4 regions of the Rouxiella sp. S1S-2 genome follow, and region 2 is predicted to be linked to each of the others. Evidence: predicted binding sites of a transcription regulator. Region 2 holds the regulator's gene; each other region holds the start of a gene.

Region 1 (7,779 bases), 3.3 Mb from region 2:
GGTCGCCAGTATTGCCGATTCGTCAGCCAGCCGCAACCTGCTGGTACCACGCCAATACGCCATCCCATATGGCGCCGCAGGTCTATAACGGCCTGGCTGGAATGTGGCTGGTGGAAGATGAAGTCAGCAAAAGCCTGCCGCTGCCCAATCATTATGGTGTAGATGATTTTCCAATCATCATTCAGGACAAACGGCTCGACAACTTCGGCGTTCCGCAGTACGACACACCGGCCAGCGGAGGATTCTTCGGCGACACTATGCTGGTTAATGGCGTGCAAAGTCCGTTTGTGCAGGTTTCACGCGGCTGGGTTCGCCTGCGCCTGCTTAACGCCTCCAACGCTCGCCGTTATGAATTGACCATGAGCGATAATCGTCCATTCCACGTGGTGGCTTCCGACCTGGGTTTCTTACCCGCACCGGTGAGTGTTTCTCGTCTGTCGTTGGCGCCGGGCGAACGCCGAGAAGTGCTGATTGATATGACACAGGGCGACGAGGTTTCAATTTCTGCCGGTGAAGCGGCGGGCATTATGGACCGGCTGCGTGGGCTATTCCAGCCATCAAGCATTCTGGTTTCCACCCTGGTTCTGACGCTGAGACCTACCGGCCTGTTGCCGCTGGTGACCGATAACCTGCCCATGCGCCTGCTCGCCGATCAGCTTATCACCGGCAACGTGGTGCGCAGCCGTGAGTTCCGTCTGGGAGACAGTCAGCCGGGGATCAACGGTGCAGTATTTGATGCGTCAAGAACCGACGTGCAGGCGATGCAGGGAACGTGGGAACGCTGGACCATTCACGCCGATTTGCCGCAGCCTTTCCACGTGCAGGGGGTGAATTTCCTGGTTAAATCGGTGAACGGCGCCGCGCCTCTGATTGAGGATGCCGGTTTTAAAGATACGGTGTGGGTCGATGGCGAGGTCGATTTGCTGGTGTATTTCAATCAGCCGTCCTACGAGCACTTTCCCTTCTTCTATTATAGCCAGACGCTGGAACTTGCCGACCGCGGAACGATGGGGCAAATGGTCGTACAACCCGCTTCAAACTTTTAGTCCACTGCCTGCGTATGTTCAAAGCTGAAGGGCAGAATGGGGGAGTGACTCCCCCATGTAGAGTTCTTTCAAATCAGAAATTGAGTACATCTTCTGGATTCGGCCCTAAGCGGTTGCCAGTGTCCAACTTGGTAAATTCTGCTAACTCTTCTTTTTCCAGCTTGAAGTCGAAAACGTTAAAGTTTTCATGAATACGTTTCGGCGTAACGGATTTCGGAATAACAATCAGCCCATTGTCCAGATGCCAGCGGATCACTATTTGCGCCGGGGTTTTTTCGTACTTCTCAGCCAGTTTTTTAATTAACGGTTGATCAAACAGACCGTCACCGCCCTGTGCGAGTGGACTCCAGGACTCAGTAGCAATGCGGTGAGTGGCATTCCAGGCGTGCAGTTGACGCTGGGCAAGAGAAGGGTGCAGCTCAATCTGGTTTACGGTTGGCGCAACGCCGGTTTCGTCAATAAGGCGCTGAAGGTGAGGAATGTGGAAATTACACACCCCAATGCTCTTCGCCAGCCCCTGCTCCTTAAGCTTAAGCAGCTGTTTCCAGGATTCAACATAATTGCCTTTGTCCGGCAGCGGCCAGTGGATCAGATAAAGGTCGACATGGTCGAGTTTAAGTTTTTCGAGGCTCTCTTCCAGCGCTTTCTGTGCATACAGCTGCTGGTCATTCCAAAGTTTAGTGGTAACGAAAATTTCTTCACGAGGAACGCTGGTTTCCTGAAGCGCTTTACCTACGCCTTCCTCATTTTTATACGCTGCGGCAGTATCAATATGACGATAGCCCGCGTTGAGCGCTGTGCCTACCGCATGAGTCGCTTCGTCATTGCTTGCCTTCCAAACGCCGAGGCCGAGCTGAGGAATGTGGTTGCCGTCATGAAGTTGTATGATGGATTGCGTTGACATAAATCTCTCCTGTTGGGGGATGCGTAATCCACGCATTAAGTGCCTGATGGGGTAAGTTTAGTAAACGAATAGCCATTTCGCTGAGTTTGCTAATGATTCATTTTCAGTTATTTATCTAAAAAGTGACTTCAGCGCTGCCAATCCCACACTTTAGCGGCATGGTTGAGCATTTGAGATGCACATTTCTGTTTAAACCTTGCCCAGTCCTGCAATCCTGTATAGAAAAATCGGCGAATATGGCAGAATCATTGCCAGTTTGTTTCTGTTCGGAGATGAGTAATGCAAGATGTCGAGAGCCTGTGCGCGGAGTTGGCTAAAAAAGTCGAGCGCCTGACGGAAGGTACGAATAAATTTCAGTCGAGCGTGCCGCAGGCCACGCTGATGTGTTACTCAAGCTATCACGCCCGCCAGCCTGTCATGTACAACCCGAGTTTGACGATTGTATTTCAGGGCAGCAAGGTGGGTTATCTGGGCAATAAAACCTTTTCTTATGACCCCAAAAACTATCTGATGCTTACCGTTCCTCTGCCGTTTGAATGTGAGACTTTTGGCACGCCCGAGCGCCCGGTGACAGGCGTTTCTATCCGTATTGATTCGGTGATGCTGCAGGACCTGCTCATGGAAATGGGGGATGAAGGGTTTGCGCACCAGCCCGATCAGTCGTCCGGGATTACCTCCGGCCTGCTGGATGAAGATATTCTCTGCGCCAGCGAGCGTTTGCTTGACGTGATGGATAAACCGCTGCGCGCCAAAGTGCTCGGCCCGCAAATTATCCGTGAAATTTTGTTCTTTATACTTACCAGCGAAAACGGCGGCGCGCTGCAGGCGCTGGTAAACCGTCATACCCATTTTAGCCAGATAGCCAAAGCGCTGCGGAAAATTGAAAATCAGTATGCCCAGCCGCTCAGCGTTGAACAGTTGGCCAGCGATGTCAATATGAGCGTTTCCGCGTTTCACCACAACTTTAAGGCCGTCACCAGCACGTCGCCGCTGCAATATCTGAAAAACTATCGGCTGCACAAGGCGCGGACGATGATGATTTATGACGGAGTGAAGGCCAGTATCGCGGCCCTAAACGTCGGATATGAAAGTGCATCGCAGTTTAGTCGGGAATTTAAACGCTATTTCGGCGTGACCCCAAGTGACGAAATTGCCCGTATGCGTGAGGGCAATTCGCTGAGTCTGTCTGAAACTGTATTTGGCTCTTAATCAGAAAGCGCTCGTGATAAGAAAGCACTCTTAATTAAGAGGCTATCTTGCGGCGGTTGCGCCAAACCACGAGCACCGCGCCAACCAGACCGGTCACTAACAGCAGGGCGGGCAGGATCATTAGCCCGGCCATGACTTTTTCTTCATGGCGCTGAACGAGAGGGATATGGCACAGCGCATAGCCCATGCCGACAATAACCCCGACCCACAGCACGGCGCTGAGCCAGTTAAACAGCTGAAATCGGGCATTATCAAGACCTGAAATACCGGCGATCGTTGGCAGTAGTGTTCGCACAAACGCCAGAAAACGACCGGCTAGAAGGGCGGCTAAGCCGTGTTTAAGAAACAAATTATGAGCGCGTTCGTGATAGCTCGCCGGCAGCTGCAACAGCCAACCTTTCACTATTCGAGTATGACCCAGCCATCGGCCCTGCAAATAACTGAACCAGCAACCCAGGCTTGAGGCCACGATTAAAATAATCAGCGTCGGTACCAGGCTCATGACCCCTTTTGACACCAGCGCGCCGGTCAGCAGCAGCAGGCTGTCACCGGGAAGGAAAGAGGCGGGCAGCAGACCGTTTTCAAGAAACAGCGTGGTAAACAGAACGGCGTAGACGACCCACAAAACGTTTGGATTGGCTAAAACGCTAAAATCGTGTTGCCAGAGTGCGTGAAGAATCTGAGTTAATACCGCCATAGTATTTCCTGTCTGATGTGCTGCAAAACGTGAAATTTCGGGCAACTGCCAGAGGTCACGAGAAAAGAAAAATAGTACCAACAACCTTTATAAGTATTTTACATATTATGGTCAAAAACCGCACACAATCCTATCAGATAAGTAAGGATTTGCGCGGCCTGTCGCAATGATTTTCTTACACTCAGACGATGCGTGCAAAGGCCGAATTCAAATCGTCAATCAGGTCGTCACAGTTCTCCAGCCCGATGTGTACGCGAACCAGCGTTCCGGTGAAATCAACCTGCTCCCCGGGTCGAATAGCCTGAATTTCTTCGGGCTGGTTAGCTAACACCAGCGATTCGAAACCGCCCCAGGAGTACGCCATGCTGAAATGCTCAAAGTGGTCGAGATACTCGGCCAGCTGGCCGTCGGTCAGGCGCTTTTTCAGAATAAAGGAAAACAGGCCACAGCTGCCGGTAAAATCGCGCTTCCAAAATTCATGCCCCTGACTGCCGGGCAGCGCAGGGTGATTCACACGGGCAACGTCGGGATGTGTTTCAAGCCACTGCGCGATACGCAGGCTGCTTTCTGCGTGCTGTTTGAGCCGAATGCCCATAGTGCGCAAGCCTCGACTGGCGACATAGGCCGTGTCGGCGTCAACCATTTGCCCCATCAGATAAGACTGCTCGCGCAGCTGTTCCCAACAGCGGGCGTTAGACACCGCCGTGCCAATCATCGCGTCCGAGTGGCCGACAATGTATTTGGTGCCCGCCTGAATCGAAATATCAATATCAAACTCCAGCGCCTTGAACAAAATGCCTGCCGCCCAGGTGTTGTCGATCATGATAATGACTTCCGGCGAGACCGCGCGCACGGCCTGCACGATAGCAGGAATATCAGGGACCTCCATAGTGATTGACCCCGGGGACTCAAGAAATACGATGCGCGTATTGGGCTGCATCATGCGGGCAATGTTCGCGCCAATCGAGGCCGGATAATAAGTCGTACTCACGCCGAGGCGGGTCAGTACTTTGGAGCAGAAATCCTGCGTCGGTTCGTAGGACGAGCTGGCCATCAGCACGTGGTCACCGGTTTCTATAAATGCCAAGATGGCGTTGCTCACCGCCGCCGCACCGCAGGGATAAAGCGCACAGCCCGCGCCGCCTTCAAGCTCGACCATCGCCTCCTGCAGCGAAAAATGGGTTAACGTGCCGCGACGGCCATAAAACAATTCGCCGTTGGCGCGATGGGCAGTGGCGAACTTTTTTTCTGCAACGGACTCAAACACCAGTGAAGACGCTCGCTGGATAACAGTATTAACCGATCCCTGAGTAAATTTTTTGTCTCTTCCCGCGCTGATTAATGCTGTTTCAATCTTCTTGGATGTCATAAGACCGCTTTCACCTTGTTAACTGGGCCATTTGGCGCTTTTTATTACGTTAACATGCCATCTCGCCTGGGTCAGTCATTTGGCAGCATGTGTGAGAAAGTTTCATATTTCACCCCTGGATGATTTTTTAGTCTTATGCGTAATGTAAATAATAATGAGAACTACTATCACTTGTGGCTTTTTTTTTGCTATGATTTGCCGCTATTAATATTTTCAATAAATGATTATGGCTGGAGGCGCTACGTGCAAACGTGTCGCATTAAGATGAACAAAGCGGTGTCATTTTTGACGGACGTAAAACAGATGATGAGTACGCGTAAAAGTGGTACAGCAAGAATCGGTACTGTAATGACTTCATGGGTGCTGATTGCTGGATTAAGCGGCAGCGCGTGGGCAGCGCCTGCTTCCAATGCGTCCAACGCAGTTGCGCCTTCGCAGACTTCGTCTGCATCTGTCGAACCTTCAGCAGCGGCGCCAACCGCAACAGACGGTAGCGCAGCACCCGTGCTGCAGAGCACTAACGGTGCCGACAACGGCGCAGCTCAGTCTTCGCAAACGCCAATCATTCCAAAAGACCTGTCCGTATTGGGCATGTATCAGCACGCCGACATCGTGGTAAAAATTGTCATGATTGGCCTGCTGCTAGCCTCTGTCGTGACCTGGACCTTACTGTTCAGTAAAGGTGCCGAAGTGTTCACAGGCAAACGTCGCCTGCGCCGTGAGCTTTCTTCACTGCTGCCGGTTCGCTCGCTGAAAGAGGCGCTGGAACAGGCTGAAAGCTTCTCCGCCAACAGCATCAGCAGCCAGATGCTGCGCGATGCCGAAAACGAACTTGAATTGTCGGCGGGTTCTAGCGACAACGGCGGTATTAAAGACAGGACAGGTTTCCGCCTTGAGCGTCGCGTAAGCGCTGCCGGTCGTCATATGGGGCGTGGTAACGGTATTCTGGCCACCATCGGGGCTATCTCACCGTTTGTCGGCCTGTTCGGCACGGTATGGGGCATCATGAACAGCTTCATCGGCATTGCCCAAACGCAAACGACCAATCTGGCCGTTGTGGCACCGGGTATCGCCGAAGCCCTGTTAGCGACAGCGGTGGGTCTGATTGCGGCAATACCTGCGGTGGTTATCTACAATATTTTCGCCCGTACTATTGCGTCATACCGTCATCAGGTTGGCGACGTAGCGGCACAGATTCTGCTCTTGCAGGGTCGCGATCTGGATTTGGCAGCCAGTGCCGATGAAGCACCGCGCGCCCAGGCGGGTCATAAGTTACGCGTAGGGTAAGTCAATCATGGCAATTCGTTTGAACGACGACCTCGATGAAAGCGGCGAAATGCATGACATTAACGTCACGCCGTTTATCGACGTTATGCTGGTGCTGCTGATCATCTTTATGGTGGCAGCGCCTTTGGCAACGGTAGACGTGCGGGTTAATTTGCCGGCTTCTACCGCCCAGTCACAGCCTCGCCCACCTAAGCCGGTGTTCCTGTCGGTGAAAGCGGACAACCAGATGTTCCTCGGTGACGACCCGGTCACCGCGGCGAGCTTGGGCGCGATGCTGAGCCAGCTCACCCAGGGTGATAAGCAGACCACTATTTTCTTCCGCGCCGATAAAACGGTGGATTACGCCACTATCATGAGCGTGATGGATAACCTGCGTACCGCCGGTTACCTGAAAGTCGGTCTGGTGGGCGAAGAGAAAAACGGCGCAGCGGCCAAGTAAACGACACACCGTTATCACCACGTTAAAAAGCCTGAGACATTCCATTGTCTCGGGCTTTTTTATTGAGATCGGCAGGGGCTGTTATACTTAATGTTGGTTTGACTGGCAGGAGGACACATGACACTCGATCTTTTCGATCACCCGGATTTTCACCCAAGCTGGCGTGAGGACTTGTGCCCCGGCGCCGTGGTGCTGCGCGGTGCTGCGCTGGCCGACTGCCGTGAACTGCTTAAGGCTATCGACAATATTGCCATTCAGGTGCCTTTTCAGTATCGCGCTACGCCTGGCGGTTATGCAATGTCGGTGGCGATGACCAACTGTGGTGACCTGGGGTGGGTGACCGACCAGCAGGGGTATCGCTACCAGTCTACTTCGCCTGAAACCCAAAGGCAGTGGCCTGCTATGCCGGATTTGTTTCGCACCTTGGCCATTCATGCCGCACGCGAAGCTGGTTTCGATGATTTCATGCCCGATGCCTGCCTGATTAACCGCTACCAGGTTGGTGCCAAAATGTCGCTGCATCAGGATAAAGACGAAGAGGATTTCGGACAGCCGATTGTATCGATTTCCCTCGGGCTGCCTGCCGTGTTTCAGTTTGGCGGGCTGGAGCGCAGCGATAAAACTCAGCGCGTCAATTTGACCCACGGCGACATTGTGGTGTGGGGAGGGCCTGCGCGCCTGCGCTACCACGGTATTTTGCCTCTGAAAACGGGTGAACATTCGTTAACCGGCCAGTACCGCTTTAATCTGACGTTTCGTAAGGCGCATTAAGCGTCTACAGGACGTTCTTAAACGGCCTCTTTTGAGGGCTATAAAGAACAGGAAAGC
Region 2 (7,779 bases):
GCCTTTGCCAGCGGTGCGGTAGGTGAAGGTTTAGCGATTCGCCCGACGAGTAAAACGGTGGTTGCTCCGGCAAACGGCGTTATCGTTAAATTCTTTAATACTAACCACGCCTTCTGTCTGGAAACCGAATCCGGAGCTGAAGTTGTGGTGCATATCGGACTCGATACCGTCGCACTTAACGGTCAAGGCTTTACCCGTCTGGTTGAAGAGGGTGCAACGGTGAGCGTGGGTCAGCCGGTACTGGAGCTAGACCTGGACTATCTGAACGGCAATGCGCGTTCAATGATAAGCCCGGTTGTAGTCAGTAACATGGAAGATTACGCAGGCATTGCGCTGTTGGCGGGAGAGACTGTGGTCGCGGGCGAAAGCAAGCTGTACGAGATCCAGTCCAAATAACGTCATATTGTTAAAAAATATCGGCGTGAGTTAAGCGCCGCGGCGGGAAGGGAGCAATCTCTTCCCGTTTTTTTATTATAAAATTCAAATTTGGCACATAAGGGTTGTTTCCCAGCGTGGCTTGTTGGAACATATGCGGTTAGTCTTTCGAGCTTTCGTTCGCGTAGAGGAAATGAACAATGAGTGAGGCTGAAGCCCGCCCAACAAATTTTATCCGTCAGATTATTGATGAAGATCTGGCATCGGGAAAACACGCTTCTGTCGTGACCCGTTTCCCGCCTGAGCCAAATGGTTATTTGCACATTGGCCACGCAAAATCGATCTGCCTGAACTTTGGCATCGCGCAAGACTACCAGGGCCAATGCAACCTGCGTTTTGATGATACCAACCCGGTGAAAGAAGATATCGAATTCGTCGAGTCTATTAAAAAAGACGTTCAGTGGCTTGGTTTCGAGTGGAGCGGTGAGGTTCATTACTCTTCCGACTATTTTGATCAACTGCACCACTATGCGGTTGAGCTGATTGAAAAAGGCCTGGCCTACGTTGACGAACTGTCTCCGGATCAGATCCGCGAATATCGCGGTAACCTGACGGCGCCGGGTAAAAATAGCCCGTTCCGCGATCGCACTGTGCAAGAGAACCTCGACCTGTTTGCCAAAATGCGCAACGGCGAGTTTGCCGAGGGCACCGCGTGCTTGCGCGCAAAAATTGACATGGCGTCGCCATTCTTCGTGATGCGTGATCCGGTGCTGTATCGCATCAAGTTTGCCGACCACCATCAGACCGGCACTAAGTGGTGCATCTATCCGATGTACGATTTCACCCACTGCATTTCCGATGCGCTGGAAGGGATCACTCACTCGCTGTGTACGCTGGAGTTCCAGGACAACCGCCGTCTGTATGACTGGGTGCTCGACAACATCAGCATCGCCTGTCATCCGCGTCAGTACGAGTTCTCACGCCTGAATCTTGAATATTCCATCATGTCCAAGCGCAAGCTGAGCCTGCTGGTGACCGACAAGATTGTAGAAGGTTGGGATGACCCGCGTATGCCAACGGTATCCGGCCTGCGTCGTCGCGGTTATACCTCGGCGTCAATTCGCGAGTTCTGTCGTCGTATCGGCGTGACCAAGCAGGATAACAACGTTGAAATGGCCGCGCTGGAGTCCTGCATTCGTGACGACCTCAACGAAAACGCGCCGCGTGCGATGGCGGTGATCAATCCGGTTAAAGTGATTATTGAGAACTTTACCGGTGATGCCGTTCAGTGGGTAAAAATGCCAAATCATCCGAGCAAGCCAGAAATGGGCTCGCGTGATGTGCCATTTACCGCTGAAATCTTCATCGATCAGGCTGATTTCCGCGAAGAAGCCAACAAGCAGTACAAGCGTCTGGTTCTGGGGAAAGAAGTGCGTTTGCGCAATGCGTACGTGATTAAAGCCGAACGCATCGAGAAAGATGCCGAAGGCAATATCACCACTATTTTCTGTAGCTATGACATTGATACCCTGAGTAAAGACCCTGCCGACGGCCGTAAAGTCAAAGGCGTGATCCACTGGGTGTCTGCGAGCGAAGGTAAACCGGCCGAGTTCCGCTTGTATGACCGCCTGTTCAGCGTCGCTAACCCGGCTCAGGCAGAAGACTTTCTGACCACTATCAATCCAGAGTCTCTGGTGATTGCCCACGGGTTTGTTGAACCGAGCATGGCAAACGCACAGGCCGCAGTGAGTCTGCAGTTTGAGCGTGAAGGGTATTTCTGCGCCGACAGCACTTACTCCAGTGCCGAGCACCTGGTGTTTAACCGCACCGTCGGGCTGCGTGACAACTGGGAAAGTAAGCCAGTCGTCTGATCAATAAGCGTGAGATCCCCGGCTCCAGGAGTGGGGGATCTACGCTAATCCCCAACTCTTCCGCATCAAATTCCAGGCATAAAAAAACCGCTTTTCAGCGGTCATTTTATAGGCGAATACTCTTTTGTTCCTCAGCGACAGCGCTGGGGCAAAATATCAGCCTTTACCATGCAGAGTTTCATCTTCGATGCAGTTGCCAAGTTCGCAATGGCCGTAAAGATAAAGACTGTGGTTGGTGAGTTTAATACCGTGTGCCTTGGCAATCTCACGTTGACGGCCTTCGATATACTCGTCACGGAACTCAATAACGCGGCCGCAGTCGAGGCAGATCAAATGGTCGTGGTGATGTTGCTGAGTCAGTTCAAATACTGACTTGCCGCCTTCAAAATTGTGACGGGTAACAATGCCGGCGTCGTCAAACTGGTTCAAAACACGGTAAACCGTGGCAAGACCAATCTCTTCGCCCATATCAATCAGTTCTTTGTACAAATCTTCCGCACTGACGTGATGACCTGCCGGAGCTTGCAACACTTCCAGGATTTTCAGGCGCGGAAGCGTGACTTTTAAGCCGGCTTTCTTCAGTGCGGTGTTGTTGTCAGTCATGCGGATTTAGTCCTGTCACTATGCTAATCACGTTAATGAAAACGGTGGGCTGTTCACAAACATCGTTCGCACCCTTCAAACGGGCGATAAAAAAGCCAAAACGATAAAAACAGATAATGTAAGTGTACCTTGATACAGCTGAAAGTTACAATTTTGTAGACGTTAAATTGTTAATTTCAGTGATAGTTTGGCCCTTTCGCGTTTAACCTCAACGATTCAGGGCCTTAGCCTTTGTGTGGGATTAGCCGATTATCTCTGAAAGGCTTAATTCTTCGCTAATTTGCTTAACCCAAGCGTCGACACGTTCGTTTGTCAGCTCAGGTTGACGGTCTTCGTCGATGGCCAGACCGATGAAGTGAGTATCATCCGCCATGCCTTTAGACGCTTCGTAACCGTAACCTTCGGTTGACCAGTGGCCAACAATCACGGCGCCGCGTGGTTCGATAATATCGCGAACGGTGCCCATCGCGTCACAGAAGTACTCGGCGTAATCTTCCTGATCGCCACAGCCAAACAGCGCAACCAGCTTGCCTTCAAAATCTATCTCTTCCAGCGTTGGGAAAAAGTCGTCCCAGTCACACTGTGCTTCACCGTAGTACCAGGTTGGGATGCCAAGCAGCAGAATATCGTATTTTTCCAGATCTTCTTTGCTGCTTTTGGCGATGTCCTGCACGTCAGCAACATCTTTACCCAACTGCTTCTGGATCATTTTTGCGATGTTTTCGGTGTTTCCGGTGTCGGAACCAAAGAAGATACCTACTACTGCCATAAGCTTATCTAACCTCTTGTTCTTCAATAGACTCATCGAGTCTGCTTTTTCGTCCGCGGCATGCGATTCAGTTTGCGCAAGATAATAGCAAACTCGACGGGCTGAGAACATATTCTCATCCCAACTCTGATTAATGCAGCACGGTTTTAATACGACCCTAATTCTAATGCCCTACAGTCTAACGGGCATTTCAGGCGAGCGTTATCGCCTTTGTGTGTTCTTGCACTTGCGGAAAGACGGAGAAACGCAACGGCGGATAACCGCTAGGGTTACCCGCCCGCATCACAAACGATGACTAACTTTCCTGATTGTTCAGATGAGACAGCAGCATCTGCTCAATCAGCTCGCTGCGACTGATATTTTGCTGTTCCGCCAGCTTATTAAGCGCATCCACGGCTTCGGCATTAATTTTCAGCTCAACGCGACGTAAACCGTTGTTTTTGTCACGGCGAAGCTGATTACGCTTGTTAATCCTAAGCTGTTCATCGCGAGAAAGCGGATTTGTTTTTGGACGTCCCGGACGGCGATCGTCTGCGAACAGATCAAGCGTCGTGCGATCCAGTTGTTCTTTTGCCATAGGTAGCGGTACAACTAGGGAAGTTACATCGAAAAGCGGCCAGGCCCTTTTCAGATGAAGTGGTTAACACATTTCGGGCTAATAAACCCTAACCCAATTTACCTCAAACGCGGGAGATAACCGACCCGCCGCAGGGGCAAAATTACAGCGCGCAATCATACCCTAGCGTATATCCCTCCACAACGCCTAACTGCCCCTAATTACACGCTAAGTTATTATGATTAGCGGTTTTTTTGAACAGTTGCGCGCGGTAGAGGTAAATTTTAGTTAGCGTTGCGCATTCATTGTTCATCAATGAAGCGATGAATGGCGCGCAGCACCGCGTCCGGCTTCTCGGCATGCACCCAGTGTCCGCTGCCCGCGACAACGTGTGCTCTGGCCTGCGGAAACTGGCGCATAATGGCGTCGCGGTAACTGTCTTGTATGTAATTAGACAGTCCGCCGCGAATAAACAGCGCCGGATGCGGCCAGGCAGGTACGTCGGCCCAGCCAATAATATTGGCATATTCCTTTAACAATACCGCCACGTTGAAGCGCCATTCGCCCTGTTGAAACGACTTCAACAGAAACTGGGCAACGCCGTCTTCCTTTATAAAGGCCTGCATACACTGAGCGGCCGACGTGCGGTCTTTAATGCCTGCCGCGCTAACGGCGTTAAGTGCGGCAAAAATCTCGTCGTGACGGCGCGTGGCATAGTCAACCGGGGCCATGTCAATAGCGACCAGCTTTTCAACTCTGTCAGGTGCGACCGCCGTCAGTGCCATCGCGGCCTTGGCGCCCATAGAGTGGCCAATCACCAGCGCTTTATCGATGCCCACATCGTCAAGCGTGTCGAGTAAATCTTCGGCCATGGCGCGGTAGGTCATAACATCGGCGCGGTCCGAGAGTCCGTGATTACGCAAATCCACCTGAAGCACACTATGCTGTTGTCTCAGGTCACGTGCCAGCACGCCCAGATTATCCAGCGTACCGAACAGGCCGTGAATAAGCAGAACAGGCAATGCCGAAGTGTCAGAAGATTCAGATTGTTGCAGTCGATAATGTAATTTCATCGCAGGGTCCGTTAGACATTTATTACTGGTAAGGATCTCATTAGGTTATCATGAGTCACGGAAGATTTTCTTTCAGATACCTGAGTGGGATAAAGCAATGCACGCGCCGGGTAAGAGTTGGATATGAGGTTTTGTCTGCTTTTTGAATATTAAGGTGAATTCGCCTTTTTGTTTGCGCAGTTTAATTTGTATAATCCTTTGAATAAATTAAGTAGAAAAACAGTACTGGATAAAGATGAAAACGATTGAGGTTGATGAAGAGCTTTACCGCTATATCGCGAGCCATACGCAGCATATCGGTGAGAGTGCATCAGACATTTTGCGGCGGATGCTGAAATTCTCTGCCGGCCAGGAAGTGCAGGCTCCCGCCGCAGCCAGCGCAGCGCCCGCAGAAAAAACCGCGGTAGCCGCTAATACACCGCGCGATCGCGTGCGTGCCGTTCGTGAACTCATGCTGTCTGATGAGTATGCCGAACAAACTAAAGCGGTGAACCGTTTTATGTTAATTCTGACGACCTTATATACGCTTGATCCTAAAGAATTTGCGGTTGCGACTGATACTTTACGTGGACGTACTCGCACATATTTTGCCGGCGACCAGCAAACGTTGCTGCAAAACGGTATTCATACCAAGCCAAAGCATGTACCCGGTACACCTTATTGGGTCATTACCAATACCAACACAGGCCGTAAACGCAGCATGATCGAACACATCATGCAGTTGATGCAGTTCCCAGCCGAACTGACCGATAAAGTTTGCGGCACTCTTTAAAAAAGCATTAGGGAGAAATGCCAGTGGCTAACAACCCCCGTGCAGGGCAACCTGCTCAGCAAAGCGATTTGATTAACGTTGCACAACTTACGTCGCAGTACTATGTGCTGCAGCCAGACTCGGCCAACAGCGCCCATGCGGTAAAATTTGGCACCTCTGGCCATCGCGGTAGCGCCGGACGCCACAGCTTCAACGAATCACACATTTTAGCGATTGCTCAGGCTATTGCTGAAGTGCGCAAAGAGCAGGGCACCACGGGTCCATGCTACGTGGGTAAAGACACCCATGCGCTGTCTGAACCGGCATTTATTTCCGTACTTGAAGTGCTGACCGCCAATGGCGTCGACGTCATCGTGCAGCAAGACAACGGCTTCACCCCGACTCCGGCGGTTTCGCACGCGATTCTGACTCATAATAAAAAATCCAGCGCATTGGCCGACGGTATCGTGATTACCCCGTCACACAATCCACCGGAAGACGGCGGGATCAAATACAACCCGACCAACGGCGGACCGGCTGATACCGACCTGACCTCAGTCATTGAAAAGCGCGCTAACGTGCTGATCGCCGATGGTCTGAAAGGCGTCAAACGTCAGTCGCTCGATAAAGCCTGGCACAGTGGCCACCTCAGCGAGCAGGACCTGGTGCAGGCGTACGTCGAAGGTCTGGCCGATATCGTTGACATGGCCGCTATTCAAAAAGCGGGCCTGAAACTCGGCGTTGATCCGCTGGGGGGGTCAGGCATCGAGTACTGGAAGCGCATTGCCGAGCATTACAAGCTGGACCTGACGCTGGTTAATGACTCTGTCGATCAGACTTTCCGTTTCATGCATCTCGACCACGACGGCGTTATCCGCATGGACTGCTCGTCCGAATTTGCAATGGGCGGCCTGCTGGCGCTAAAAGACAAGTTTGCCCTGGCGTTTGCCAACGATCCTGACTATGACCGCCACGGCATTGTGACCCCAGCGGGTCTGATGAATCCTAACCACTATCTGGCCGTTGCTATCAATTATCTGTTCCAGCATCGTCCACAGTGGGGCGCTGACGTCGCCGTCGGTAAAACACTGGTTTCCAGCGCGATGATTGACCGCGTTGTGGCCGATTTAGGGCGTAAACTGGTTGAAGTTCCCGTTGGCTTTAAATGGTTCGTTGACGGCCTGTTTGATGGCAGCTTCGGTTTCGGCGGCGAAGAAAGCGCCGGTGCCTCGTTCCTGCGTTTCGACGGCACACCGTGGTCGACAGATAAAGACGGCATCATTATGTGCCTGCTGGCGGCAGAAATCACCGCCGTGACCGGTAAAAACCCGCAGCAGCATTATGATGAACTGGCCGCGCGTTTTGGTGCGCCGAGCTATAACCGTATTCAGGCACCTGCAACCCACGCGCAAAAAGCCGCACTGTCCAAGCTCTCCCCAGAGCAGGTCAAAGCCGACACGCTGGCGGGCGACCCGATCACTGACCGTCTAACTAAAGCGCCTGGCAACGGGGCTTCTATTGGCGGTTTGAAAGTGATGACCAAAAACGGTTGGTTCGCGGCACGTCCTTCTGGTACCGAAGAGGCTTACAAGATCTACTGTGAAAGCTTCCTGGGCGCAGAACACCGCGAAAAGATCGAAAAAGAAGCCGTGGATATCGTCAGCAAAGTATTGGCCGACGCTAAATAAATTCCGAACGTGTTTCAATGCTCAATTAAAGCGCTGTTTATACAGCGCTTTTTTTATGTCTTGGCGCTGGTGGCTATAAAGTCTAGCCACGGC
Region 3 (7,779 bases), 1.3 Mb from region 2:
TCTCTGCCTGCGTCGTTTCATGGACAATCTGACGCCGCACTTCCGACAGTAAAGTATTTTTAAGGCGTTTAGCCTTCTCAACATGCAGGGTGTTAAAAACGGCGTGCATTCCGCCCCAGCCTGTCACTTTAATCGTATTTATTTGTTCGAGAGAGCTAAGGCCCAAGGTCTGCAGGGTGAGGCTTTTATGAGGGTCAGTCACAGAGTGAACAATAGGCAGGCTGTTGTCTAATAATGGTCGATGGGTCAGTCGCAAAGTATCGCTATTGGCGACGTTTGCCACCTGCCCAGCGTCGTCGAGTGTTATCTCATCAATGGTCTGTTCAACCCTAGTGGGTTCGGTTTTAATGGTTATGGCAGGCGAAAACATCTGCTTTGCAGCAAGCTGAAGGCGGGACTTTTTAATCTTATAGCTTACCGCGGAAATAAATGTCGTTATGTCGACTTCACAGCGTCTGGCAAAAGTTAACTTGTGAATTTTTGCTTCTTCAAACTTCACCCGATTTGTAAGCCAAACCGTTGTAGCAAGTTCGGAGTTTACTCTGCAATGCGTATTTTCAATAATAGCGTCAATTACATTTTTTTGCTCGGTAGATAGCGCTATTCTCGCCTGACGCTCGCAGCGAACTAACCATTCTAACGACTTCGGGGGGACGTTGGATTTACTGGCGAAAGATTCTAGTGTAATCCTTAATTCATTAAGGATCGTCTGATTATTCAACCAGGCGCAGGATGCTTTGACTACATTATTCAAGCACTTTTCCGCGCATATTATATTATCAATTAAATTTCGTTGCGTGTTCGTGAGTTCGGCATGTACCTTTTTTTCATGTAAAACGTTACGCCTCAGGGAGGTTGGTTTTACTTTACACGCGGAGGCAAATACGGTTTGATTAATATTTGCGCCAGTAAGTTCTTGCTCACAGTCAAGCCACGCGGTTACAGCAAGAGCAAGAGCAGTCTCTTTCTTTTTGGCCTTTGCTATTTTTCTTGAGTCAATAATACGCTGTAATAGCGCTTGCTGAGTCGCGTCGAGAGAAGCTTGTATCTTCTTATATTGAATAACCGCTTGGTTAAATGACTGCACCTTGAGTTCACACGCAGAGACAAAGCTTATTTGATTAATCCCCCGACCCGCCAAACGAGTTGCATTATCCATCCAGACTCTGGCAGATTTAGTGATATCTTTCTTACACCCCGTAGATAAGATGAGGCTCTCTAAAAATGTTTTATTATCCTGAGAAAGCTCAACCGCAACTTTAGTTTCAATAAGAATGTTTTTAGATAAATAGCCTGGATGAAACCCGCATAAGCTAGAATAAGTACTTTGTTTAATTCCTGCTTTCTCTAACTCTATTCCTCTATCGTTCCAAACCCGAGCCGCAAGGGTAATACTATCCTGACAGCCCGTTTCGTGAAATAAAGTATTGATAAGTATTTGCTGTTTCTCATTCAGACTCACGTTTTTCTTTTTAATGAAGGATATTTTACCTACCTGATAACTAAGATTTTTCAAGCCAATATGACAGTAATCGCTAAATACATCTTGCTTGATTTTTTGACGTATAAATGCATCTTTGTACTTTAACCATACGGCGGCAGCTTTGACGGCATTTTCAATGCATCCTTCATCTTGTATTATTTTTTTTATCCTAACTTCCCGCTGTTGCAAGAAGTTGTTGAAAACCTTCTTTTTAAAAGTGGTTAATTGTGGCATCGATGAAGGAAAACCGTGCGATTCAGCATCATGTGAATCATCCCCTCGCGGGTTTTTATTATTTAATCGACTTAAATTAGTATTGACAACTCTCAACACAACACCGTATTTATGGGCAAATATCGGCCTTGAAATTCCTGAGGCAATAAACTCATCCTTGAAGTTTATCATTATCCACGCAGCATTATCTAAACCCCTTGAAATGCCGTATTCATTAATAATACACTGAATAAGCTCTTCCTGCTCAGGAGAAAGAACTTCATTAACTTGTTCTTTTTCATACAAATAATTAAAAAATGAGTGTAGACTAACCTTACTTTGTACGGCAAAAGATCCTGGTGTTATATTCTCCCTTTCAAATTCGGCCTTATTATTCAACCAGACCTGCAGTGTTTTTTCTAAACTCCCCGTGCAGTTTTTTTTAGCAATAATGTTTTCAATATACTGCTGCTGTGCTGCGTTAAGTACCACTCGGGACTGTAACTCCCGAGTAATGCTTTTAGAAAGACTATCAAATTTGACGTTGCAAAACTTGGCAAAATGCTTTCGACCCACTCCTGCTTGCTTCAACTGCCTTTCATTATCTAGCCAAACGATGCTGGCTTTATCTCGGTCAGTACTACAGTCCATAGGGTTAATTATTTTGTCTAACAATTCTTTTTGCGCTGTGGTTAATTCTGGCTTGACTGACTGCCTAAGAACATTGTCTACCACGGTCTTTTGGGTCTTGGAAAGTCCATATGTGGTGCTTTGCTCTCCTAACTTTACCGAATAAGAGACTGGAGTTGCAGCGCTCGCCTCTACTCTACTTACATTATTTAAGAAAGACTGTCTGGAGAAAGATATCCTTGCTGAATTGGTCGTGGATAACCCTGGCAAAGATGGCAGGTAAGATGCAGATCTTTCAACGCCGGTAAATACCGATAAATCGCTCATTTATACTCCTGAATTACAATTCATTAATATGTTATTAATACGCTAATTAAATAAGGCACCATGTGGACGCGCATTAAAAGAAGAGTGAAGATCTATCGATTTGTTAGCAAGAAGAGTTACGCCATATTGAGTATATAAAATAGTTATGAGCGAATAATAATAAATAAGGCTTTTATACAATACGTAAATAACAGTCAGACGTAACGTTTAGGCTTGGCTTTAATGAAAATAACCTGCGGTAAATATCCCCGCAGGTTGACAGAACGGGTGATTAGAAATCGTAAGTCGCCGAAAGCTTGAACTCACGCGGGTCGCCCTGAGTCAGATACCCCCCGGTGGCCGACGCCCAATATTTCTCGTTAGTGACATTTTCTAGCGTTGCACGCCAGGTTAGCGTGCTGTCTTTAACCGGCATAACGTAGCGCAGACCGAGGTCAAGACGCGTCCAGGCGTCTACCTTCAGGGTGTTTTCTTCGTTGGCATACTGTGGTCCAGTACGGATAACCTTGCCGGTTGCCGTTAGGCCGCTCATGCCCGGCAGGTCCCATTCTCCTCCCACCACCCATTGATAGCGCGGAACGCCCACGGCGTCGTTGCCGTTGTAAGCGCCGTCCTGCGTTTTAGTCATGTCCGGGTCCATAAAGGTGGCACTGCCGTTGACGCGAACGCCCAGCAGCGGTTCACCGAACAGATTCAATTCAACGCCGCGGTTGCGCACTTCGCCATAGTTACCGTAGGTGTAGGTATTATTTCCATTGCTGGTGTACATACCGACCGGTTTGGTTATCTCGAAGAACGCCAGCGAGGTGGCTATGCGACCAAAATCTGCCTTAACCCCCACTTCGTTTTGCTTGGAGGTTTCAATGCCTGAAACCTGGCCACCGTTAGTCACCAATACGCTGTTGTAAGTTGTGCCAGCGGTTTCACCCGACTGCAACGCCTCAATATGGTTGGCATAAAACGAAACATGCTCCCACGGCTTCACGACCAGACCAAAGGCTGGCGTGACTTTGGTTTGGTCGAAACTTGAGCTGGCGGCGCCGGTGTAGTCATAGTTCATGACCATCACATTTTGACGGCGTAAACCGGCGATCAACTGCAGGCGATTATCGAGCATTGAAAGGGTGTCTGAAAGCATCACACCTTCGGAACGCGTGCGGTTAGTGACACCCGGACCTGACATATCACCACCGGTATACAGCGTGCCCGGTTGCTGATTTACAGAAACTGGGTCATAGATATTGCTGATAATTGAGCTGCTGCTCAGCGTGTAGGCGCTGCGCACTTTGCGATAAAGCGAGCTCACGCCAAAGTTAACGCTGTGGCTGATAAAGCCGGTATCAAACTTGCCGCGAATACCGGCCTGACCTGAGACGCTGTCGGATCGATACGGCACCGTCATGCGGCTGGACGATGAGTCACCACTGTTGTCAGTGAGCGTCGGCGAGCTGTAGATACCGTCTTCATGGTCATGATTCGCCCCACCGGCGGCATAAACGGTCCAGTTATCAGTGAGATCATACTCGGCTTTCAACAGGCCAAACTCATTGGTCATATCAGTGTAGGCCCACTGCTGGCCGTAGTTACTGGTCGATTTTGGCGCAGAAGGAATTTCGGTGGCGGAGCCGAGATAAACCACTGGGCGGCCGCCGTGAATGGTTTGCTTGGTAACGCCGAAATCAAACGATGTGCGGAATCGATCGCCGCGATAGTCCAGGCCAATCGATCCCATGGTTAGACGTTTTTTCTCATTATCGATGGCGGTATCACCTTCACGATGCACCATGTTTACGCGCACGCCAAACTGATTGTTATCCCCGAAGCGACGCCCCAAATCTAGCGAGCCGCCGGTTTGTGAAGATGAGCCATAATCGAGGGAAACGCGGTTAATCGGGGCATCGGTTGCATGTTTAGGTTCAACGTTAACACTGCCACCGACGCCCGTCCCACCGGGAGGAACGCCGTTCATAAAGGCGCTCGATCCTTTGAGTAGCTCGACGCGGTCGGCCAGCTCCAGCGGCACTATCTGGCGGGGAAGAATGCCGTACACCCCGCCGTAGGACACGTCATCGCCGTCAAGCGGGAAGCCGCGAATAACAAAGGTCTCGGCATAGTTGCCATAGCCATTGGCGGTTTGCACCGAGGCATCGTTGCTCAGCACGTCGCCCAAAGTACGGCTCTGCTGGTCCTGCATCAGTTTAGAGGTAAAACTTACCACGCTGAAAGGCACATTCTGCGCGCTCTGCTCACCTAAAAATCCTAAACGTCCACCGTTGGCGAAACCGCCGTCAAGATAGGCAGGAACTAACTGATCGCCGCCCGATTTAAAAGGCTGGGGTGCAGCGGTGACGGTGATGGTATCGCCGCTTTTCACGCTAGTTGAACTGGCGCCGTTGGCGGCATTCATGGTGGCAGGAGTCGCGGCGGCAAACAACGGCATACTGACCAATGCAAGAGCGGCTGAAATTGAGACTGACAACAGCTTCTGTGGCGTCGAAAGCGCCCGCTTAGCCGATTTTTGCGCGTGCATAGATTTCCCTGAAAGAAAAGATAATGAGAATGGTTATTAGATCGATTCACATTATGAGCAGGCGCACTGCAATTACAACCCCAGGAAACGCGGGTGTTTGACAGTTTTGTGTAAAAGTTCAATTCATGAAGTAAAAAAAAAGCCTTTCTCGAGAGAAAGGCTTTTTTTACCTGACAGAATGGGGTCTCAGGTAAGCTGAATACCCGGCATCGGGGCATCAATGCCTAATAAAACTCTTACCTGGTTGACTAATTCGCTCATGCAGTCATCCCGCATGCCGTAATTTTTTAGTTCTTGTTCAAGCGAGAAAAGATATTGCGCATTCGTGCCCAGTGGGCCGCTGGCTTTAGCGATGAGTGGCGCGATAACCTGATAGCGAGTGTCGGCTTCAAACAGCGGATGCAGCGGGTTCATAATAAACACTAACGCAGTCACCGTTCTACCGTCCGTCAGTTCAAGGTCGCACCAGGTTGGATTATAGCAGCCGGTGAGCATCTCACGCTTCCACAACAGCTCAAGGTCTTCACGCAATTTTTCTTCCGGCAGGCGGAATGCCAGGCCGGTGGTGCTGCCGCCCTCTTTCAACGCCAGCATACGACCCGGCTGAGCCTGAGTGCCTCGACCCGCGGTTAAACGTAGGCAAAAAGCGCGATGGAAACCGTTAAGGGTGGCAGGACAAGACTCTTCGGAGTCGAAGATAGGATTCCACATCAAAGAACCGTAGCCGAATATCCACACTGGGCTATTGTCCGGTCTTCTCGCCAAGGTACAGTCGAGCGAGGCCGAGCGCTGTTCTGAGGTCAATAACATTGACTCATCAATGCTGCCGAATGCTGTTTTACAGTCTGCGTTACGCAGAAAATCTCGGGTTAACACCATTCATCACCTCCACTCATTAACCTTGCCATAACTTTTTAAGCGTCTTCTCCCTCAGTGAGGATTTATCGAGATAGGAAATTTCTTTATGCCCATACATAAATCAGGCTGATTTAATAAACCATATTCGTTTCTTACTCAGCAATCAAGAATGAGTTTGATCACAAAATGAAAATAAACCATAAAAGTGTAAAAAAAGGCACATTAAGTTGAAATAAAAGCCCTCGACGCTTTTTTATGGCCGAGGGTAATCAGAATAAGATGAGATTAATTGGTGTTTTGCATTTGCTGGGTGAGTAGTGTACGCAGAGGAACACTGCTTTTGATTATTGGGGATTTGATAACGATATAGCTAAAATACTTGTCGATACCAATATTCTTATCAAGTAAAGATTCTATGACTTCCTGATAGTGTTCAATGCTGCGGGTGATGAAACGCAGCAGGTAATCATAACCACCGGTAATCAGATGGCACTCGATAAGCTCATCATATTCGCGGATGCAGTTCTCGAACTTTAAGAACTCTTCTCGACGATGCCCCTGTAAAGTGACTTCGGTAAATACGGTAACGGAGTCGGTGATTTTAGGCAGATTAACGTGCGCTTCATAGCCGGTAATGTACCCCGCGCTTTCGAGGCGCTTCACGCGTTGCAGGCAAGGACTTGGGGACAGGCCCACAGTATCGGCCAGGTTAACGTTACTGATGCGACCGTCTTTCTGCAGCTGAACCAGTATATTGATGTCGATGCGATCAAGTTTTAAAAAGCCGTTCATAGCACCTCACTGTCTTCTTGAGCGTCGACCGAGAATAAAGAGCAGGTTTCCCCCTGCGTCTGATTCGACCCTGAAATTACATATAATCCATGATTAATACACTAGGGTATATCATGATTTTATATCTCAATACCAGAGCCAGACACAGAGAGTTATAATGCCGATTATTTAATCAAAGTTTTGAAATAGTTAGAAAAAATCAGTCAAGGCGGCCGGTTCCACGTGCCAGTGCAATATCAAAGATGTGCATCGCCTCTTCCAACTGTGCATCGGTGGTGACCAACGGCGCAAGGAAGCGAATGGTGTTGCGATACAGGCCGCATTTAATCAGCAACAGTCCAGCATCGCAGGCGCAGTGGAGGATCTTTTCCGTCAAGGCTGCGTCTGGCTTACCGGTGTCATAGTCGACAATTTCAACCGCCTGCATAAAACCCACACCGCGGACTTCGCCGATGCAGGCATACTTCTGCGCTAACTGACGCAGTCTGGCCTCGAGTTGTTGACCCAGTTTTACCGAACGCTCGAGCAAGCGCTCGTTTTCCAGTACATCGAGTACGGCAAGCGCCGCAGCACAGGCCAAAGCGTTACCGCCATATGTGCCACCGAGGCCGCCCGGCGTCGGTGAGTCCATGATTTCGGCTTTGCCCACCACGCCTGAAATAGGCAGCCCACCGCCGAGGCTTTTGGCCACGGTAATCAGGTCAGGGGTGATGTTAGAGTGCTGAAAACCAAACATTTTCCCCGTGCGACCAAAGCCGGTTTGCACTTCATCGCAAATCAATAAAATGCCGTGCTTGTGGGTTAAGTCACGCAGTGCCTGCATAAAGGCTTTTGGCGCAGGCAAGAATCCACCGTCTCCCTGCACCGGCTCAATCATGATTGCCGCCACGCGGTCGGGCAAGGTTTGCGTGGCAAACAGTTTATCCAATGCGTTGAGCGAATCTTC
Region 4 (7,779 bases), 3.5 Mb from region 2:
CAATTTATCGCGGTTTCAGAAGGGGCGCTGGACCCGACAGACGAGGGCGACAAAAATTCGATGTTCGACAAAATCGAAGCCAACTATGCCGATTCGGTGCGGCTGTTGTCGGCCACCCACACTGCACGTTTTAACGGCGAAGCCACGCTGTTTGTTGCACGCCGCACCCTGCAGGAGGGAATGGACGTGCAGCAGACCTGGTCACATTATGTGGATTCTCTTCAGGTTCACGAATTGGACTGTGCGCACGTTGATATCGTTTCACCGGTGTCGTTTAAAATATTGGGGCCGATGCTTAACCGAATATTACGCGCTTTATAAAATTATGCGTAGTTAGAAAGAAAAAGACGCTGATGGGTATAAAAAAAATGCCGCGATATATATCACGGCATTTTTCATACTTCAGTCACTTAGCACTGATTAGTTACAAGTCCCTTTGTTTTCCCACATGCCGCCTTTCCAATCATTGGCGGAAGGATTATTTTGATCGTGTACAGTGCCCCATTTCAGATTATAAATGGTTTTATTTAAAACGACTTTTGCAGGTGGGTTATAATCACTGTCGGCGTTCCATTCGGGATAGCTGCTGCATTTTTTGAGATCTTTGACTGGCTGAACTTTATCATCAGGTTTGACGTAGTTGCTATCAACCTGGCACTGGCCACCAGACAAACTTAACGACAAATGAACAGGCTTTTCGGCTGTTGCTGCGGCAAGCTCCGACTGAACCACGCCTGCACAGGCAATATCAGTGGCTTTTCCACCCGCGAGATATAATTGGGTAATTTTGCTGTTTGCATCGACAGGAACAGTTTGTCCAGGATTTAGCCAGCTGTAGTAATTGTCGACGCCCGTTACGCTAAGAAATACCATTTTCCCGACGTTAGTTAACGTTGATTTTTTACTCATATCAATAGGTGCTTTTTCTGCAAATTCAGCAATCGGTAAATTCACCATCATCACTTCCAGTATTTTACCAAAATCGTGACGATAAGAAATAACCTGCTTGGCAGCAATTTGATCAAACTTGGCTAATACTGGCGCTTTTGCTTTATCAATATCTTCTTTGCTGTAGAAACCATAGCGTTGAATTAGATCAAGATAGTTCGAAATATCATCGCGGGTCAATTCTACATCATAACTGGTGGACTCATCAGCAGCGGCTGCCAAAAGTGTATGATTGACGTCTGGAATTTGACGCATATATCTTGAGCCTGGGTCATTTGCCTGATTAAAGCAGGTAACGTCGCTCGCCAACTTATCAACCACGCTTGCGCAATGTTCAAATACTTCGTTATTTTTAAGTACCTGATCTCTGGCCGCATACGCGCCACGGTTATACATAAAGCTCATCACAATAGCTAAACCATCTCTGCTTTTAGCCTGTTGCAAAAACTTATTCATCTTGTTGATGCTTAACGAGTCTGCGGTCGCCTGGTCGTAGGCTTTGATAGAACCGCTGGTAATCCCCAACGCCATCCCGTTGTAATAGCTGCTGGTCAGTGCTGAACCCACGATATTACGCGCTACGCCGTGTTTAGAGTGAAGAACCTTTAGAGGGTCCAATTTTGTAAACACTAATGGGAAACCACCCTCACCTGAGCCTTTTAGACCGCCCCAAGCGCTAAGATCTGTACCTATTTTATATTCAACCTGCAAAACGCCGTCGTCCTGTAACTCAGGAATATCTTTACCTAAAGAGCTCTCTTGTAATCCTTTAGAAAGATAATAGTTAGGCCCTAAGTTACGCGCAAAGTACTCGCCAAACGATTCGCCCGTTCCAAAAGGCTGTGATAAGTCAAAAGTACCGTCTTTTTTATTTAAGCCATACTGCATTTCTACCATGCTGCTAACATATGCCTGTGCAAAAGCCATGGCCCACAATTTATGTTCTTCAATCGTTTTATTACTTGGGTCTTTGTATAAGTTTAATTTAACAGTATCAGGATAGTTTTTCTTCCAATCAATATTGAATGGGGTTTTTTCACAATTATTTCGGTCAAGGACTAACTCACCGTTTTCACTTTTAAGGTCGCAGTGATACTGAACATCAATTTTATCCGCTAATTTCAGATCATAATTAACTTGTCCACTTTCATCTTTAGGTAAAAGTTTCTGATATTGCTCGCTGTTAATATGTTGTACGGCGTAGCTATTACTGATAAAAAAGGCCGAAATGATCAATGCCAAGGTTTTAAGTTTCATTTAAATAATCCTCGTTAAAGTTATGTCAACTAAATATCCATTCACATAACTTTACATTAATCTAAATATGATTACATTGAGATAAGCCACCAGCAGATACCGAATGCCCTATTCTCTAATAAGAAAAATCTGCATATTAATAAAGTTAAGAATCTCTTTATAATATGGCAATAACAATGCCTTTATGAGTCCCGATGCCCCAGGGGAATAATAAGCGGGGTATGGGAAATTGGGCAGTCAATGATGTGACAACGTAGGCCAAACACCTGTTCAATAAGCTCAGACGTCACAATATCCGCCGGTGCACCCTGAGCCAGAATTTTACCGTCTTTCATAGCAATCAGATGGCCTGCATAGCGGCAGGCGTGGTTAAGGTCGTGCAGAACCACCACTAACGTGCGGTCATTCTGTTTATTTAACCGGCACATTAATTCCATCAAATCAATCTGATGGGCGATATCCAGCCAGGTTGTTGGCTCATCAAGCAGCAGCAACGGCGTTTGCTGCGCCAGCACCATGGCTATCCACACGCGCTGACGCTGCCCACCGGAAAGCGTATCGACCAGACTGTCTGCCAGCTCGAAAACACCCGTTGCCCGCATGGCATCGTCCACGGCCTGCGTGTCTTCGCTGCGCCAGCGGCTGAACAGCGTTTGATGCGGATAACGCCCGCGCGCCACGAGGTCGGCGACGCTAATATCCCCAGGCGCAGTCGAGCTTTGCGGCAACAAGCCAAGCTGTTTGGCCACCTCTTTGGTCGGCACCTCACTGATGGCTTTGCCATTTAGCCACACCGCGCCCGCCTGCGGTTGCATCAGGCGACTGAGGGTGCGCAGCAGGGTGGATTTTCCGCAGGCGTTGGGACCAATAATCACCGTCAGCTTGCCTTCGGGGATCGACACTGACAGGTCGCTCGCCACCACCTTTTTTTCATAGCCAAGGGTGAGATTCTCGGCCCGTAACGGGGAAAACGGTTCAGTGTTCATTAGCGTCTGGACTCTCGAATTAATAACCCAATCAGATAGATGCCACCAATACTGACCGTCAGCACCCCAACGGGTAATTGATAAGGCAGGAACACGCGTTGGGCCACCACGTCGGCGACCAACAGCAGCAGAGCGCCGGTTAATGCCGCCAAGAATAGCGGCTGAGTTTGATTGGCACACAGGCGGCGGGAAATTTGTGGTGCAACCAGCGCGATAAACGATATCGGACCCGCAATGGCGGTAGCGGCAGCGGTAAGCGACACGCCGCTGAGCAGCAGCAGCAGGCGCGAGCGCTCAACCGGTACGCCCAGTGCGTTGGCGGTGTCATCGCCCATTTCGAGCAGGCGCATTCTTTTGCACATCCCCTGCGCCAGCAGCATGGCGAGCACGATAACGCCGACAGCCGGCAGGCTTTTAAGCCAGGTCATGCCGTTCAGTGAACCAGCGCTCCACAGTCCGGCAGTCAGCGCTGACTCGAGGGAGGCATTAATAATTAACCAGGTATTAAAGCCAATCAGCAGAGCACGAACGGCGATGCCGACAATAATCAGCCTGAATGTCTCAACCCCTCTGCGCCACGCCAGCCAGTAAACCAGCAGACCGGTGATAATCCCTCCGGCCATCGCCCCGGCGGTTATCTGATTAATGCTGCCGTTAAACAGCACAATCACCACCAGCACGCCGCTGTAGGCACCGGTATTAAAACCAATCACGTCGGGGCTGCCCAACGGATTGCGCATTAAAGATTGAAAAATAGCGCCGCTTATTCCCAGCGCTGCGCCCACAATCAGCGCTATCGCCACGCGTGGCAAACGCCACTGGGTCACGATGACCGAGAGATTTTTTGGACCTTCACCGCGCAGGGCGTCAATCACCTGATGCGCGCTGAGAGCAAGCGTGCCGCTACCGAGTGCATAAACCGCCAGCGCGGCACAGCACAGCAGCAGTCCTGCCGCAGTCAACATGGGTCGCAGCCTGCGAGATTTTTTAGTGCTCGCGCACAACTGACCGGCAGTATGATTGCTGCTCATCCTCGACTCAGCCCCCGATGACGGCGAACCAGCCAAATCAATACCGGCGCACCGATAATGGCAGTGACCACCGAAACCCGCATTTCACCCACCACCAGCAGGCGGCCAATCAGGTCGGCGGCCAGCAGCAGCGAAGGGGTGAGTACCAGCGTCCAAGGCAGCATCCAGCGTGGATTGGATCGAGAAAGGCGTCGTGCGATGTGCGGCATCATCAATCCCACAAAACCAATCGGACCCACCGCCGCCGTGGCGCTGCCGCACAGCAGCGTAATCGCCAGCAACCCGCAGAGCTGCGTCAGGGCAATCCGGGTACCCAGTGCGGTAGCCAGTTCGCTGCCCATGGTCAAATTGTTCAGCGCTCGGCCCATGAAAAGGGTTAACACGCTGGCAAAAATTATCGGTAACGCCACGGTGCGAATCACCGACATGCTGCGAATATCCAGTGAACCTGCTTGCCAGAAGCGCAATTGATCTAAAGCCTGGGGATTAAGCAAAGCGATACCCGAAGACATGCCTTCAAGCACGGCACCCAGCGCCACACCGGCCAGCGTCAGGCGAATGGGGTTGATCCTTCCCCGCCCCAGTGCGCCGATTATCGCCACCAGCAGGGTCGCCACCAGCGCACCGCCAAAGGCGTACCACAAAAATTGTTCGATGTGTGTCGCACCAAAAAAGGCGATACCGACAACGACTGCAAAACCTGCACCGGCGTTGACGCCAAGAATGCCGGGGTCGGCCAGCGGGTTGCGGGTCAAAATCTGCATCAGCGCGCCCGACAGGCCAAGCGCCACGCCCGCAAGAATGCCGGCCAGCGTACGGGGTAGGCGAGCATCAAGAATAATCACGCAGTCGGCGCTGGAGCATTGGCCCTTTAACGCCTGTATCACCTTGTCGAGCGGGATTGATTTTTCACCCACTGAAAGGCTGAGCGCCACCATAACCAGTAGCAGCAATATGGCGAGCAGCATTCCACTCAGTTGGCGTGGAACGGGCGGGAGGGCAGTAGACATCATAAGCCGAGACATAGCAGCCTTTCTCATCGATACAGTCAATCGAAACGGTCCATCGAAGCTAACTCATTAAGTAATGGTAATGATATTTATTATCGTTATCGCTTGTATTTGTATATGGTAGCATGACTCATTGAAAGGTTGCAGTAACCACTGCAGCTTTCCACCGCCGGCCGTCTGGCCGACACCCCAGTGACTTTTGGATCTTATTTTGTAATGGATAAACCCTCGATTTTACTTAACTTTAGTTTACTCAAAACCCACCCGGCCTTTCGCTCGGTGTTTTTTGCCCGCTTTATCTCGATTTTGGCACTTGGGCTGTTGGGTATTGCACTGCCGGTACAAATTCAGGCACTGACAGGCTCCCCCCTGCTGGTGGGGCTGGCAGTGACACTGGCTGCAAGCGGTATGTTTGTTGGATTGATCATGGGCGGCGTGATGGCCGACCGCTACGAGCGCCGCCGGCTTATCCTGTTTGCGCGCTCAACCTGCGGTCTGGGCTTTATTGGCCTGTGCATTAATGCGGCGCTGCCGTCGCCGTCGCTCACGGTTATCTATTTCTTGTCCGTATGGGACGGTTTTTTTGGCGCGGTGGGCGTGACGGCGCTGCTGGCTGCAACGCCCACCTTGGTCGGGCGTGAAAATCTGGTTCAGGCCGGTGCGTTAAGCATGCTGACCGTGCGCTTTGGTTCGATTCTTTCTCCTGCGGTTGGGGGGATAATCATTGCCAGCGGCGGCGTAGTGTGGAATTACGCACTGGCGGCGCTGGGGACGTTACTGACGTTGGTGCCATTGCTGCGTTTACCGCAACTATCACCGCCGCCGCAGCCTCGTGAGCATCCGCTGCGCGCCTTGGTCAGCGGATTCCGCTTTTTATTTGAAAATAAAATCATCGGTATGGTCGCGCTGATAGGTGCCTTGCTCACCATGGCCAGCGCCGTGCGTGTGCTCTATCCGGCGCTGGCGGGCGTTTGGCAGGTAGATGCCTCCAGGCTCGGTTTGATGTATGCGGCGGTTCCCCTCGGCGCGGCAATGGGCGCATTCACCAGCGGCCGGGTAGCGGGCGTAGCTCGGCCCGGCAGGATGATGCTGATGACCGCCCTCTTCGCCTTCATTGCCGTCGGGCTATTTAGTCTGATGCCGTGGTATGGCATGGCGCTGTTGTGTTTGGCGATTTTTGGCTATCTCAGCGCCATTAACTCACTGTTGCAGTACGGGCTAATTCAGCGTCTGACGCCGGACGCCTATTTAGGCCGAGTCAACGGGCTGTGGACCGCGCAAAACGTGACGGGCGATGCGTTGGGAGCATTACTGCTGGGCGCGATGGGGTCGGTGATGCTGCCTGTCACTAGCTCGGCGAGTTTTGGTCTGGGCGCTGCCATCGTGGGCGTGGTGCTGGCCTTTTCCCTCGGGGCGCTACGACAGGTAGGTAACGGCGAAGTAGAGTCGGCCTCACAACCCATCAAGACAGTAAAGGAGCGTTAAGCCGCGCTTGAACGTGTTTCACTGCGCCAGCTTAGGTTGGCGCTTGCTTTGAGTTTCCACTTCTTCTCTCCTGCCTACTTTTCGTGAATTTGTCTAAATCCAATAGGAAGTCACTAAAACCGATAATGTGGCGGCGTTATTAGTTTTACGCTAGGGGTTCTATCAGGCCTGGGAGGAAAAAATTTTCACTGCATATTTTTCATTCCTGGGACTTCTGCCCAATGTATTCAAGGAATGAAATGCACATCAATAACCCAATTAACAATAATCCTTCGGCATCAGGGTATTGTAGCTTTAATAGCCCAGGCATCGAGAGCTTTGATGAGGGCTCTGGCCTTAATTATGCCGAACACGGCCGGGTGCTCGATCAGTTGGAAAGTTTACAAAGCCCAGAATGGAATCAGGGCACGCGTGCGCTTTTCCTGCAAGTCGTTCGGGATACGGATAAAGAGCAGCTGGGTACGAGCAGTGCGGCCTCTTTAGACTTCTCTTGGCTAGAGAAAACTGCCTGTGAAAAAGATACGTTTATCAAATTCGTCATTGCACAGTGTGAAGGACACGATGTCAGCGATCTGCAGGATCACGAACTCGATTTGCTGGTAACCCCCCAAAAAGTGCAGGAGTTCACTCAGGCTATTTCAGAGCAGACATTCAAACTTGCTGACCAATATGAGAAAAGCTTCAAAGACCTTGAACAAGGGATCCATGGGTTATCGGATAAATTGGACAATAAAAAATGGGACTTTGCCTGCTGTGAAAAAGTATTGAAACTGGTCCCATTGTTAAGCAATAGAATGGATTCTGGCGACAAGGCTGATAAAAGCTCCAGCGTGAAGGACAATCCAGGAAAGGTCAGCTTTCAAAACCTGAGAAAGCATATTGATAGTCACTTCAGTAAAGATGAAGGCTCAAAGCAGGGTGGGGTAATCGACCGCAGGCAGTTTCTGCAACTTGTGGTTGCCGCTCAACGCGGAACTGGCGCAAGCCAACCGACTCGAAATGAAACGGAAGTTTTACTGAGTATGCTTCAGGGATTACTTGCAGCGCTGCCGGGTAGGTGTC

Evidence for each region. The regulator Fur, encoded in region 2, represses iron uptake genes when iron is present. The targets are predictions, from matches to a motif close to ATAATAATGAGAACNACTATCAA.
Region 1: exbB (tol-pal system-associated acyl-CoA thioesterase) is a predicted target of Fur. The motif match lies at 5,374-5,396, and genes of this name have one in related genera.
Region 3: GA565_RS13585 (TonB-dependent siderophore receptor) is a predicted target of Fur. The motif match lies at 5,201-5,223, and genes of this name have one in related genera.
Region 4: fepD (Fe(3+)-siderophore ABC transporter permease) is a predicted target of Fur. The motif match lies at 5,309-5,331, and genes of this name have one in related genera.

Annotation. Positions count from the first base shown of each region.
Region 1 covers NZ_WFKL01000001.1:894,314-902,092, forward strand. The annotation lists gene ftsP (cell division protein FtsP) at 1-1,046, shown strand, start outside; gene dkgA (2,5-didehydrogluconate reductase DkgA) at 1,120-1,950, opposite strand; gene GA565_RS04215 (AraC family transcriptional regulator) at 2,230-3,159, shown strand; gene GA565_RS04220 (DedA family protein) at 3,194-3,856, opposite strand; gene metC (cystathionine beta-lyase) at 4,038-5,225, opposite strand; gene exbB (tol-pal system-associated acyl-CoA thioesterase) at 5,529-6,512, shown strand; gene exbD (TonB system transport protein ExbD) at 6,520-6,951, shown strand; gene alkB (DNA oxidative demethylase AlkB) at 7,069-7,722, shown strand.
Region 2 covers NZ_WFKL01000001.1:4,190,658-4,198,436, reverse strand. The annotation lists gene nagE (PTS N-acetyl glucosamine transporter subunit IIABC) at 1-396, shown strand, start outside; gene glnS (glutamine--tRNA ligase) at 576-2,246, shown strand; gene fur (ferric iron uptake transcriptional regulator) at 2,403-2,849, opposite strand; gene fldA (flavodoxin FldA) at 3,091-3,618, opposite strand; gene ybfE (LexA regulated protein) at 3,914-4,195, opposite strand; gene ybfF (esterase) at 4,477-5,247, opposite strand; gene seqA (replication initiation negative regulator SeqA) at 5,483-6,019, shown strand; gene pgm (phosphoglucomutase (alpha-D-glucose-1,6-bisphosphate-dependent)) at 6,043-7,686, shown strand.
Region 3 covers NZ_WFKL01000001.1:2,922,836-2,930,614, forward strand. The annotation lists gene GA565_RS13580 (SET domain-containing protein) at 1-2,653, opposite strand, end outside; gene GA565_RS13585 (TonB-dependent siderophore receptor) at 2,925-5,183, opposite strand; gene GA565_RS13590 (gamma-glutamylcyclotransferase) at 5,370-6,059, opposite strand; gene GA565_RS13595 (Lrp/AsnC family transcriptional regulator) at 6,327-6,833, opposite strand; gene gabT (4-aminobutyrate--2-oxoglutarate transaminase) at 7,033-7,779, opposite strand, start outside.
Region 4 covers NZ_WFKL01000001.1:664,146-671,924, forward strand. The annotation lists gene GA565_RS03135 (enterobactin synthase subunit F) at 1-321, shown strand, start outside; gene GA565_RS03140 (hypothetical protein) at 421-2,205, opposite strand; gene GA565_RS03145 (ATP-binding cassette domain-containing protein) at 2,388-3,191, opposite strand; gene fepG (iron-enterobactin ABC transporter permease) at 3,191-4,222, opposite strand; gene fepD (Fe(3+)-siderophore ABC transporter permease) at 4,219-5,235, opposite strand; gene entS (enterobactin transporter EntS) at 5,449-6,717, shown strand; gene GA565_RS03165 (LysM peptidoglycan-binding domain-containing protein) at 6,957-7,779, shown strand, end outside.